2 linked regions of the Marichromatium purpuratum 984 genome follow. The protein of the gene in region 1 interacts with the protein of each later gene in a pairwise test. Links are inferred from orthologs where the notes say so. Each region holds a gene or a part of one and is shown in the gene's direction. Other genes may lie near its edges.

Region 1 (6,869 bases):
CGACAGCGCGCTGGTGCGCCGCGCCTACGAGGAGCACTTCGCGCGCGAGCTGCGCCAGCGCGGCCTCGAGGTCACGCCCGGGCACCGCCTGCTCGCCGAGGCCGACGTCACCCGCGGCAAGGCGCTGCGCGCGGCGATCGGGCGCTCGAGCGCGGCCGGTGTGGTGGTGATCCATCTGCGTTGCGACGAGCCCGGCGACGGCGGCATCAACCCCTTCAGCCATGTCCGACTCGCCGAGGACGGCAGACTCTACCCCTATTACACCCGAGTCCATCAGGCGGTGAGCGGCGCCGACTACTATGCCCGCGAGCACACGCTGCGCCTGGAAACCAGCCTCTATGACGCCGAGGACGCCCATCTGGTGTGGTCGGGCCGCTCGGCGCCACTCGCGCCCGACTCGGAGCAGACCACCATCGGCGACCTGATCGCGGCGACGGTGTCACGGATGCAGCGCGACGGGGTGATCGCTGGAGGCGACGCGAACGCGCCGGCCGACGAACAATGAAGGTCTCACCCACGGCCAGAAGCGAGGGCGCTCGGGTCGGCGGGGGATCGATTGGGGTGCGGGTGGATCGGCGGGACCGGACGGCCCCGCCGGATGGGTCGATCGTCTCTCAGCGCACGGCGCAGAGCCGGCACAGTGCGGCGAGCATGCCCGGATCGTCGGCACGATCGGCGACCTCGACCCGCGCGAAACCGATCTCGCCGGCATGGCGCGCGGTGCGCTCGGCGATCACCGCCAGCGGGGTGGCGAGAAGCGGCGCGCGACCGGCCGGACCGATCAGCTCGACGAGGTTGTCGAGCACCCGGTTACTGGTGGCGAGCGCCAGCCCCACCTCAGCGTCCCAGTCACGCAACAGCGCGGCGACGTCGTGCGCCGGGCACACCCGCCGATAGACCTCGGCAAAGGCCACCTCGGCGCCACGCTCGACGAGGGCGTTGGCGAACACCGCACGGCCACCGTCGCCGCGCACGATCAGCACCCGTTGCCCGGCCATCTCGGCGAGCGCCGGGTGACGCAACAGGGTCTCGCTGTCGTAGCTGTCGCTGGGCACCAGATCGGGCGCGCGACCGGCCGCGGCCAGCGCCTCGGCCGTCGCCCGCCCCACCGCGGCGATCCGCGCCGCGCGCGGCCAGTGCGCCGCAGGGACCAGCGCCAGCGCCTGTTCGACGGCATTGACGCTGACGAAGTAGAGCAGGTCCCAGTCGGCGCGCAGCAGCGTCCGCGCGGGCGCCGGATCGACGGGAGGCACGATCTCGATGGTCGGCAACCGGATCGGCCGGCCACCGGCCTCGGCGATCAGCGCACAGAGCCCGTCGGCCTGCGCCGCCGGACGCGTCACCAGGACGCCGCGACCACCGAGATCGCAACCGGCCATCTCAGTGCGACTCATGCAGCGCGGCGAGGATCTCGCCGGCGCCCTGGCCGAGCAGGTCCTCGGCCACGCGCAGACCGATCGCCTCGGCCTCGGCGCGCGGGCCAGTGGCCTCGGCGCGCAGGATGCGCTTGCCGTCGGTGGTGCCGACCAAGCCCTTGATGGTGAGCTGATCGCCGTCGAGCACCGCGTGGCCGCCGATCGGCACCTGACAGCCACCGTTGAGGCGCGCGTTCATCGCCCGCTCGGCGAGCACCCGGTCGGTGGTGTCGCGGTGCGCCAGCGGCGCGATCAAGTCGTGGACGCGCTGATCGTCGATACGGCACTCGATACCGATGGCACCCTGGCCGATCGCCGGCAGGCTGTCGACCGGGTCGATGCAGCTGCGGATGCGCGACTCGAAGCCAAGACGGATCAGACCGGCGGCGGCGAGGATGATGGCGTCATACTGACCACCGTCGAGCTTGGCCAGACGAGTGTTGACGTTGCCGCGCAGCGGTTCGATCTGGAGGTCGGGACGACGATCGGCAAGCTGGCACTCGCGACGCAGGCTCGAGGTGCCGACCACCGCGCCCTCGGGCAGGTCGGCGAGGCCCTCGTAGTTGTTGGAGACGAAGGCGTCGTAGGGGTTCTCGCGCTCCATGATCACCGCCAGGTGCAGCCCCTCGGGGAACTCGACCGGCACGTCCTTCATCGAGTGCACCGCGATATCGGCCGTCCCCTCGAGCATCCCCTGTTCCAGCTCCTTGACGAACAGCCCCTTGCCACCGACCTTCGACAACGGCGAGTCGAGCAGCTGGTCGCCCTTGGTGGTCATGCCCACGATCTCGACCTCGAGACCGGGGTGGAGCGACTTGAGCAGCGCCGCGGTGTGCTCGGCCTGCCACATGGCCAGGGGGGATTTGCGGGTGGCGATACGGATGCAATTCGACATGTTCGGTCCTGAGGACTAGAGCTTTGATGGATAGCGCCGTCGCCCGCCGGGCGATGCGCGGACGGCGCATGATTGTGTCACAGCGAGGCGGCTCGGCACAGTGACGCTCTCACCCTCGCGGTGCGACTGCGATGATCCCTGTCAATTGGGACGTGAACGAGTCGGCTCGGGCAACAGCTGGCGAAAGGTCTCGGGCACCGGGTCGGCCTCGGCATGCAACCAGTGCGGCCAGGCCCCGAACCCGGGGTGGGCGGGGATGGCGATCAGCGCACTCGAGCGGGTCGTGAAACCGTCGGCGCGACACTGCACCATCGCCGCCTCGGGCGCCAGACCCGCCAGCGGCTCGCGCCCGGCGAGCAGTCGCTGCCAGTCGTCCCAGTCGCCGCGCGCCGGATCCGGCGGCTCGGCATCGCGAAACCGCGACAGCTGTGCGGCGATGCGCGGATCGCCCGGATCGTCGAGTTCACCGGCGCAGAGCATGTGCAGTCCGGCCGGGATCGGCGTGACCTCGATCCTGCCATCGCCGTCATGGCGCAGCCAATGGGCCGCGCGCGGATCGGCGACGACCAGGTTGAAGGGGCGATAGGCCGCGGGATGGAGGTCGGCGAGCGCCTCGGCGGCGGCATCGGCCTCGGCGTGATCGAGCGCCTCGAGCACCAGCTCGCCACGGCTGCGCTTGCCCGGAGCCGGACCGAGACTGGCACGGCGATCGAGCACCGCCGCCGCCAGACCATGATCGTTGACCCCCAGCCAGCTGCCCTCGCCGACCAGGTCGAGTCCGGCGAACACCTCGGGACGATCCGGCCAATGCCGTGCGGGCGCACGCGCCGGGCGCGCTCGCTGCTCGTCACGGTTGGCACCGAGCAGCAGCGGCCAGTCCTCGCCGGGACGGCGCAACATCACCAGAGTACACACTCAACGGCCCTCCTTCACTTTCTGCCGGGCTCGCCGGATGCGCCGCGCGAGCACCTCGGCAAGCATCTTGAACGCCTTGCGCTGGGCCAATTGGTTGGCGCTGCGAGGCGCGCGCAACAGTTCCAGACGCGCCTGAAAGTAGGCCAGATCGGCCTCGAGACGCGCGATCTGGAGGCGGCGCCGATGCCGCGTCTGTGTCTGAGCATCGGGTTTTCGATACGCCATCTCGCACCAGGCTCCGGGCAGGGACTCGGGGTCCCGCCGTCAAAGAGTCGTGTTCACCGGCTCCGGTGATATGGTATTAGGGGGATGTGGGAAGCATCTTCCGTGAGACATGTCCGACCGGGGGCTGGCGAGGACCTCGGAGCGGGTCCCGAGACGCACAGCGCCCACGGCTTCCATGTATCACGGACCTCGGAGCGGCCTCGGCCGCGGCTGTCTGGCACCCCGCGACCCAGAACGTCACCGACCCGACGACACGCCGTGGCTGACGCGGCGGCGTGCTCGAGGCGTCGCCATTGCGGAGCCACTCAGGAACCGGCTTCGACTCAGGACCATTCTATCAAAGGCGGATCAAGACACAGCATGAGCGCAATCCTAGAACTGTTCCGGAGTTCCGGCGCGCTTTATGGAGGCAACGCGGCCTTCATCGAGGATCTCTACGAACGCTATCTGCAAGACCCCGAGAGCGTCGACCTGGCCTGGCGGGAGCGCTTCGACGCCATGCGCAAGGAGGCCGCCAACGAGGTCCCGCACGGACCGGTGCGCGAGAACTTCCTGCGTCTGGCGCAGGAGAGTCGTTCACGCGCGCGCACCCGCTCGATCGAGCACCTGGAACCGGCTGCCGCCGAGAAACAGTACGCGGTGCTCAGCCTGATCAACGGCTACCGCTACCGCGGCCATCAGGTCGCCGACCTCGACCCGATCACCCTGCGCGAGCAGCGGCGCATCGCCGATCTCGATCCTGCCTATCACAATCTCGACCAGGGCGACATGGATCAGGTGTTCCACACCGGGTCGCTCTATGCCCCCGACCGCATGCCGCTGCGCGACATCCTCGAGATGCTCGAGCAGATCTACTGCGGCACCGTCGGCTCGGAGTACATGCACATCACCAACACCCTCGAGAAACGCTGGATCCAGAAGCGTCTCGAGGGCTATCGCGCCACCCCCGAGCTCAACACCCAGGAGCGGCGCTGGCTGCTCACCCTGCTCACCGCCGCCGAGGGCATCGAGCAGTATCTGCATCAGCGCTATGTCGGCCAGAAGCGCTTCTCGCTCGAGGGCGGCGACGCGCTCATCCCGCTGCTCGACGAGCTGATCCAGCGCGCCGGGCGCAAGGGCCAGAAGGAGGTGGTCATCGGCATGGCCCACCGCGGCCGGCTCAACGTGCTCACCAACATCTTCGGCAAGCCGCCGCAGGACATCTTCGCCGAGTTCGAGGGCCGGGTGGCGATGGACTCGCGCAAGATGGCCGGCGACGTCAAATACCACATGGGCTTCGCCACCGACATCGACACCCCCGGCGGCATCGTCCACCTGGTGCTCGGCTTCAACCCCTCGCACCTGGAGATCATCAACCCGGTGATCGAGGGCTCGGTGCGCGCGCGCCAGCGCCGCCGTCGCGATCGCACCGGCGATCAGGTGCTGCCGGTACTGATCCATGGTGATGCCGCCTTCGCCGGTCAGGGCGTGGTGATGGAGACGCTGCAGCTGTCGCAGACGCGCAGCTACGCCACCGGCGGCACCGTGCACATCGTCATCAACAACCAGATCGGCTTCACCACCAGCCACCCACTCGACACCCGCTCGACGCTCTACTGCACCGATGTCGCCAAGATGGTCCAGGCGCCGGTGTTCCACGTCAACGGCGACGACCCCGAGGCGGTGATCTTCGTCACCCGCATGGCGCTCGACTTCCGCAACCAGTTCCACAAGGACGTCATCATCGATCTGGTCTGCTACCGTCGTCTCGGTCACAACGAGGCCGACGAGCCGGCAGTCACCCAGCCGATGATGTATCAGAAGATCCGTCAGCACCCCACCCCGCGCGCGGTCTATGCCGAGCGCCTGATCGGCGACAGCGTGATCGAGCGCGAGGAGGCCGAGGCCATGGTCGCCGACTACCGTGACTCCATGGAACAAGGCGCGGTGGTCGCCCGCCCGGTGCTCTGCGGGCTCGATCACGCCCACCGGGTCGACTGGCACTTCTGTCGCGACCAGCACTGGGAGCAGGATGTCGACACCGGGGTGCCGATCGAGCAGCTGCGCGCACTCGCCGAGCGTCTGCTCGCCGTCCCCGAGGGTTTCAAGCTCCACCCGCGAGTGGCCAAGCTGTGGGACGAACGGCGCAAGATGGCCCAGGGCGATCAGCTCGCCAACTGGGGTTTTGCCGAGAACCTCGCCTACGCCAGCCTGCTCGACGCCGGCACCCCGGTGCGTCTCTCCGGCCAGGACGCCGGGCGCGGCACCTTCTTCCACCGTCACGCCAAGATCCACGACCAGCACAGTGGCGAGTCCTACACCCCGCTGCAACACCTCGGCCCCAACCAGGGCGCCTTCATCGCCATCGACTCGATCCTCTCCGAGGAGGCGGTGCTCGGCTACGAGTACGGCTTCGCCACCGCCGAGCCGCACGCGTTGACGCTGTGGGAGGCGCAGTTCGGCGACTTCGCCAACGGCGCCCAGGTGGTCATCGACCAGTTCATCACCTCGGCCGAGACCAAGTGGGGACTGCTCTGTGGATTGGTGATGCTGCTCCCGCACGGGCTCGAGGGCCAGGGTGCGGAGCACTCCTCGGGCCGGCTCGAACGCTTCCTCCAGCTCTGCGCCGAACACAACATCCAGGTCTGCACCCCGACCACCCCGGCGCAGATCTTCCACCTGCTGCGCCGTCAGATCGTCCGCGACTATCGCAAGCCGCTGGTGGTGATGACCCCCAAGAGCCTGCTGCGCCATCGTCTCGCCGGCTCCTCGCTCGAGGAACTGGCCAGCGGCCAGTTCCAGCCGCTGCTGCCCGAGGTCGACACGATCGACCCGGCCGAGGTCGAGCGCGTGGTGTTCTGCAGCGGCAAGGTCTACTACGACCTGCTCGAGGCGCGTCGCGCGCGTGGCCTGGGCAATGTTGCCATCGTCCGCATCGAGCAGCTCTACCCCTTCCCCAAGCGTCAGTTCGCCGAGGTGATCGAGACCTACGCGCATACCGAAGAGATCGTCTGGTGTCAGGAGGAGCCGCAGAACCAGGGCGCCTGGGACCAGATCAAGCACCGCTTCCACTGTCTGATCCAGGACGGCAAGCGCCCCTACTACGTGGGACGCCCGGCCTCCGCCGCCCCCGCGGTCGGCCATCGCGCGGCCCATGTCGAGCAGCACGAGCGCCTGATCGACGAGGCGCTGAGCGGTCGTTTCAACCCGAGCATGAACAGAAGGATCCCGCCACAATGAGTGAAGTCCGCGTACCCGCCCTCCCCGAGTCCGTCGCCGACGCCACTGTGCTGACCTGGCACAAGCAGCCCGGCGAGCGCGTCTCACGGGCAGAGACCCTGGTCGACCTGGAGACCGACAAGGTGGTGCTCGAGGTCCCGGCGCCGGCGGACGGCGTCCTGGGCGAGATCAAGGCCAAGGAGGGTGAGCTGGTCACCTTC
Region 2 (4,560 bases), 2.7 Mb from region 1 along the record:
GTGGCAACAGAAGAGTGCACCGGATTGGTGCCGGTTGGGTGTCGGCGGTCAGATTAGCGCACCAAAAGAAGGCGGCACAGCACCGTCGATCGGCGCAGACGGCACCGTGCGACACACCTATAATGTGGGCCCAAGGGCGCCTCTGCGCGGTTCTTGTCGTCGTCCCGCGAAGCGGTCGGCGGCCTCGTCCAACCCCACCCACAGCGCGCGCGGACCGGTGTGTTCGCGCCGAAGGAATCGATCATGCTAGATCCCAAGCAACTCGACGACCTGGCCCAGCGGTTCGCCGCGAACATGCCCAAAGGCCTGCAGATGTTGCAGGAAGACATCAATCGCAACGTCAAGGCCTCGCTCGAATCCGGGCTCTCCAGGCTCGATCTGGTGACCCGCGAGGAGTTCGACGTGCAGTCGGCGGTACTCGCGCGTACCCGTGAGAAGGTGATGGCGCTCGAGGCCCAGGTCGCGGCGCTCGAGCAGGCGCTCGGCGCGCGTCGGTCGAACGCCGACTGACCCGGTCGCGATCCGGCGTTGGCGCTCTGCACCCTGCACAGCCGCGCCTGCGTGGGCATCTCGGCCCCGGCGGTCACCGTCGAGGTCCATCTCTCCTCGGGACTGCCGGCGTTGTCGTTGGTGGGGTTGCCCGAGGCTGCGGTGCGCGAGAGCAAGGAGCGGGTACGCGGAGCGCTGCTCAATGCCCGCTTCCGCTTCCCCGACGGTCGCCTGACCATCAATCTCGCTCCCGCCGACCTGCCCAAGGAAGGCGGGCGCTTCGACCTGCCGATCGCGCTCGGTATCCTCGGTGCCTCGGGACAGCTCGGTGCCGCCGGGCTCGATGACTGCGAGTGTCTCGGCGAGCTGGCGCTCTCCGGCGCGCTGCGCCCGGTCACCGGGGTGATCCCCGCGGCGCTGGCCGCGCGCGCGGCTGGACGCACCCTGATCCTGCCGCGCGCCAATGCCGAGGAGGCGGCGCTGGTCGGCGGGCTCGAGCTGCTCCCGGCCGAGCATCTCGGCGAGGTCTGTGAGCATCTCGCCGGGGTGCGTGCGCTGAGGCCGCACCCGCAGGGGGGCGAGATCGTCACCGCGCCGACTGGCGCCGATCTCCGCGAGGTGCGCGGTCAGGCGCAGGCCAAGCGGGCGCTTGAGGTCGCCGCCGCCGGCGGCCACAGCCTGCTGCTGATCGGCCCGCCGGGCAGCGGCAAGTCGATGCTGGCGAGCCGGCTGCCGGGGTTGTTGCCGCCGTTGAGCGAGGACGAGGCGCTGGAGAGCGCGGCGATCCGCTCGGTGAGCGCCAGCACGCCGTTCGATCCGGTGCGCTGGCGCGAGCGACCGTTCCGCGCCCCGCATCACACCGCCTCGGCGGTGGCCCTGGTCGGCGGTGGGGGCAACCCGCGTCCGGGCGAGATCTCGCTGGCGCATCACGGGGTGCTGTTCCTCGACGAGCTGCCGGAGTTTGACCGGCGGGTGCTGGAGGTGCTGCGCGAGCCGCTGGAGTCGGGTCATATCGACATCTCGCGGGCGGCGCGTCAGGCACGCTTCCCGGCGCGTTTCCAGCTGGTGGCGGCGATGAACCCCTGCCCCTGCGGTTATCTCGGCGACCCCGGTGGACGCTGTCACTGCAGTCGCGAGCAGGTCGCGCGCTATCGCGCGCGGATCTCGGGGCCGCTGATCGATCGCATCGACCTGCAGCTCGAGGTGCCGCGGGTCGAACTCGGCGCGTTGCTCGCGCCCTCGGCCCCGCAGGCCGAGGACTCGGCGACGGTGCGCGCGCGGGTGTGCGCGGCGCGTGAGCGCCAGCAGCACCGCGCCGGGTGCGCCAACGCCGCGCTCGATACCGCTGGCCTCGAGCGCGACTGCGCGCTCGAGGCCGCGGGGGTACGGATGATGGAGCAGGCGATGGCCAGACTGGGGCTCTCGGCGCGCGCTTATCACCGGGTGCTCAAGGTCGCGCGCACCATCGCCGACCTGGAGGGCGCGCCGCGGATCGCCCCGGCCCATCTCGGCGAGGCGATCGGCTATCGCCGTCTCGACCGCGCCGCCGAGCGGCCCTGAAGACGCATCGCGCGGGCCTCTCGCCCGCGCACCACAGTGTTCGCAACCGATACCGGATCATCATGCTGCAACTTCAAGAGCTCAGCCTGCGCCGTGGCCCCAACCTGCTGCTGGAGGGCGCCGACGTCACCGTCTATCCCGGCCAGCGGGTGGGACTGGTCGGCGCCAACGGCTGTGGCAAGTCGAGCCTGTTCGCGCTGTTGCTCGGCGAACTTGGCGCCGATGCCGGCGCCGTCTCGCTGCCGCCCGACTGGGTGATCGCCCATGTCGCCCAGCACACCCCGGACACCGAGCGCGCGGCGATCGAATTCGTCCTCGACGGTGACCGCGAGTTGCGCGAGATCGAGCGCGAGCTGGCCCGCGCCGAGGCCGACGGCGACGGGCTGCGTCACGCCGAGTGGCTGGGTCGACTAGAGGCGATCGACGGCTATGGCGCCGAGAGCCGCGCGGCGCGGTTGCTCCACGGTCTGGGTTTTGCCCCCGGCGACGAGCGCCGCCCGGTCAACAGCTACTCGGGTGGCTGGCGCATGCGCCTGGCACTGGCGCGGACCCTGATGTGTCGCTCCGACCTGCTGCTGCTCGACGAGCCGACCAACCATCTCGACCTCGATGCGGTGATCTGGCTCGAGGGCTGGCTGCGGGCCTATCCCGGCACCCTGGTGCTGATCTCGCACGACCGCGACTTCCTCGATGCCGTGGTCGGTCAGGTGCTCGCCCTCGAACAGCGTCGCCTGACCCTCTATACCGGCAACTACTCGGCCTACGAGCGTCAGCGCGCCGAGCGTCTCGCCCAGCAGCAGGCCGCCCACGAGCGCCAGCAGCGCGAGATCGCGCACATGCGCGGCTTCGTCGACCGCTTCCGCGCCAAGGCCACCAAGGCGCGTCAGGCGCAGAGTCGGCTGAAAGCGCTCGAGCGCATGGAGCTGATCGCCCCCGCCCATGTCGACTCGCCCTTCCGCTTCGCCTTCGCCGTCCCGGAGCACCTGCCGCGCCCGCTGTTGCGGCTCGACGCGCTGCGCGCGGGTTATGCCGATCGGGTGATCCTCGACGGGGTCGGGCTGGGGTTCGAGCCGGGCGACCGCATCGGCCTGCTCGGGCGCAACGGCGCCGGCAAGTCGACCCTGATCAAGGTCCTCGCCGGTGAGCTGGCGCCGCTCGCCGGACGTTGTGAGCGCGCCCAGGAGCTGCGTGTCGGCTATTTCGCCCAGCACCAGCTCGAGGCGCTGCGCGCCGAGGACAGCCCGCTCATGCACCTGCGCCGACTCGATCCCGAGGCCACCGAGCAGCAGTTGCGCGATTTTCTCGGCGGCTTCGGTTTCTCGGGTGATCGCGCGCTCGATCCGGTGGCGCCCTTCTCCGGTGGCGAGAAGGCGCGTCTGGCACTGGCGCTGATCATCTACCAGCGCCCCAACCTGTTGCTGCTCGACGAGCCGACCAACCACCTCGACCTGGAGATGCGCCATGCTCTGAGCGAGGCGCTGCAGGGCTTCGAGGGGGCTCTGGTGGTGGTCTCGCACGACCGTCACCTGCTGCGGGTGACCACCGATACCCTACTGCTGGTCGACGACGGCCAGGTCGCGCCCTTTGCCGGGGATCTCGACGACTATCCCGCCTGGCTCGCCGGGCGAGTGGCCGCGGGCGCCAGCGCCGATGAGCCGGCCCAGGCGCGCGCCGGTAACGAGCGGCGCGAGCAGCGCCGTCAGGCCGCCGAGCAGCGCAAGGCGATGGCGCCGCTGCGCCAGCGCGAGCGGCGTCTCGAGGCTGCGCTCGAGCAGCTGGCGACGCGGCGCGAGACGCTCGATCAGACGCTCGCCGATCCCGCGCTCTACGAGGAGTCGGCCAAGTCGCGGCTACTCGAGCTGATGGAGGAACACCGCCGGCTCGAGGCCGAGCTGGTGGCGACCGAGAGTGAGTGGCTCGATGTCTGCGAGGCACTCGAGCAGTTCCAGGAGACCTGTTGAGCGCCGGACTCGCGCGATGATGCCGCTGTTTCCCGATCCTTCTCGTTTTCGCGCCCACTGGTCGGCCGCTCGCTGGCGTGGTCTGGGGACGCTCCTGAGGCCGCTGCTGTTGGCGCTGCTGACCTTGTTGTCGCTCTATTGCGTCTGGCCCTATGCAACCCTGTGGCGCATCGATCACGCCCTGGCCGAGGATGACTGCGCGGCACTCGACGGGTTGGTCGATCTGCCGGCGATCCGCGCCGAGATCGCCCATCGGCTCAACAAGGAGCACGAAACGGTGATCGGCGAACTCTCCGATGGCTTCATCCAGTGGTTGGAGTCGGGGATTCGGCGTAACGGTCGTGGCGCGCTCGACGAGCTGGTGACCCGCGACTGGGTGTGCGAGCGATTGCAGGCCGCGACACCGCCGGGCGAGGCCCTGACCGATCAGCTCGCCGGGGCCTGGTTCGTCGCGCCCCGTGAGTTCAGCGCGCGGCTCGTGGCCGCCGGTGCCGAGACGGTACACATCCGACTGCGCCTCCAGGGCGTGGGCTGGCGGCTGGTGACGCTG

What was found.
Region 2: the proteins of MARPU_RS12380 (region 1) and MARPU_RS00490 interact in binary tests that used the Escherichia coli proteins (3 or more experiments, as listed by UniProt). The link is inferred for Marichromatium purpuratum 984 from one-to-one orthologs.

What each region holds. Positions count from the first base shown.
Region 1 is NZ_CP007031.1:2,847,882-2,854,750, forward strand. What follows is about bases 3,449-6,869. They hold MARPU_RS12380 (2-oxoglutarate dehydrogenase E1 component), read left to right. Parts: upstream 3,449-3,810; coding sequence 3,811-6,669; downstream 6,670-6,869. Other genes in these bases: MARPU_RS12375 (hypothetical protein), read right to left, coding at 3,449-3,450; odhB (2-oxoglutarate dehydrogenase complex dihydrolipoyllysine-residue succinyltransferase), read left to right, coding at 6,666-6,869. In the rest of the region: MARPU_RS12355 (hypothetical protein), read left to right, coding at 1-505; MARPU_RS12360 (uroporphyrinogen-III synthase), read right to left, coding at 615-1,379; hemC (hydroxymethylbilane synthase), read right to left, coding at 1,381-2,310; MARPU_RS12370 (NRDE family protein), read right to left, coding at 2,452-3,225; more of MARPU_RS12375, read right to left, coding at 3,226-3,448. UniProt on the Escherichia coli protein: E1 component of the 2-oxoglutarate dehydrogenase (OGDH) complex which catalyzes the decarboxylation of 2-oxoglutarate, the first step in the conversion of 2-oxoglutarate to succinyl-CoA and CO(2).
Region 2 is NZ_CP007031.1:99,864-104,423, forward strand. The notes cover bases 1,681-4,560. They hold MARPU_RS00490 (ATP-binding cassette domain-containing protein), read left to right. Parts: upstream 1,681-2,111; coding sequence 2,112-4,010; downstream 4,011-4,560. Other genes in these bases: MARPU_RS00485 (YifB family Mg chelatase-like AAA ATPase), read left to right, coding at 1,681-2,049; MARPU_RS00495 (DUF2939 domain-containing protein), read left to right, coding at 4,027-4,560. Outside these bases: ubiquinone biosynthesis accessory factor UbiK, read left to right, coding at 244-510; more of MARPU_RS00485, read left to right, coding at 529-1,680. UniProt on the Escherichia coli protein: Genetic data indicate it may be involved in ribosome assembly or function.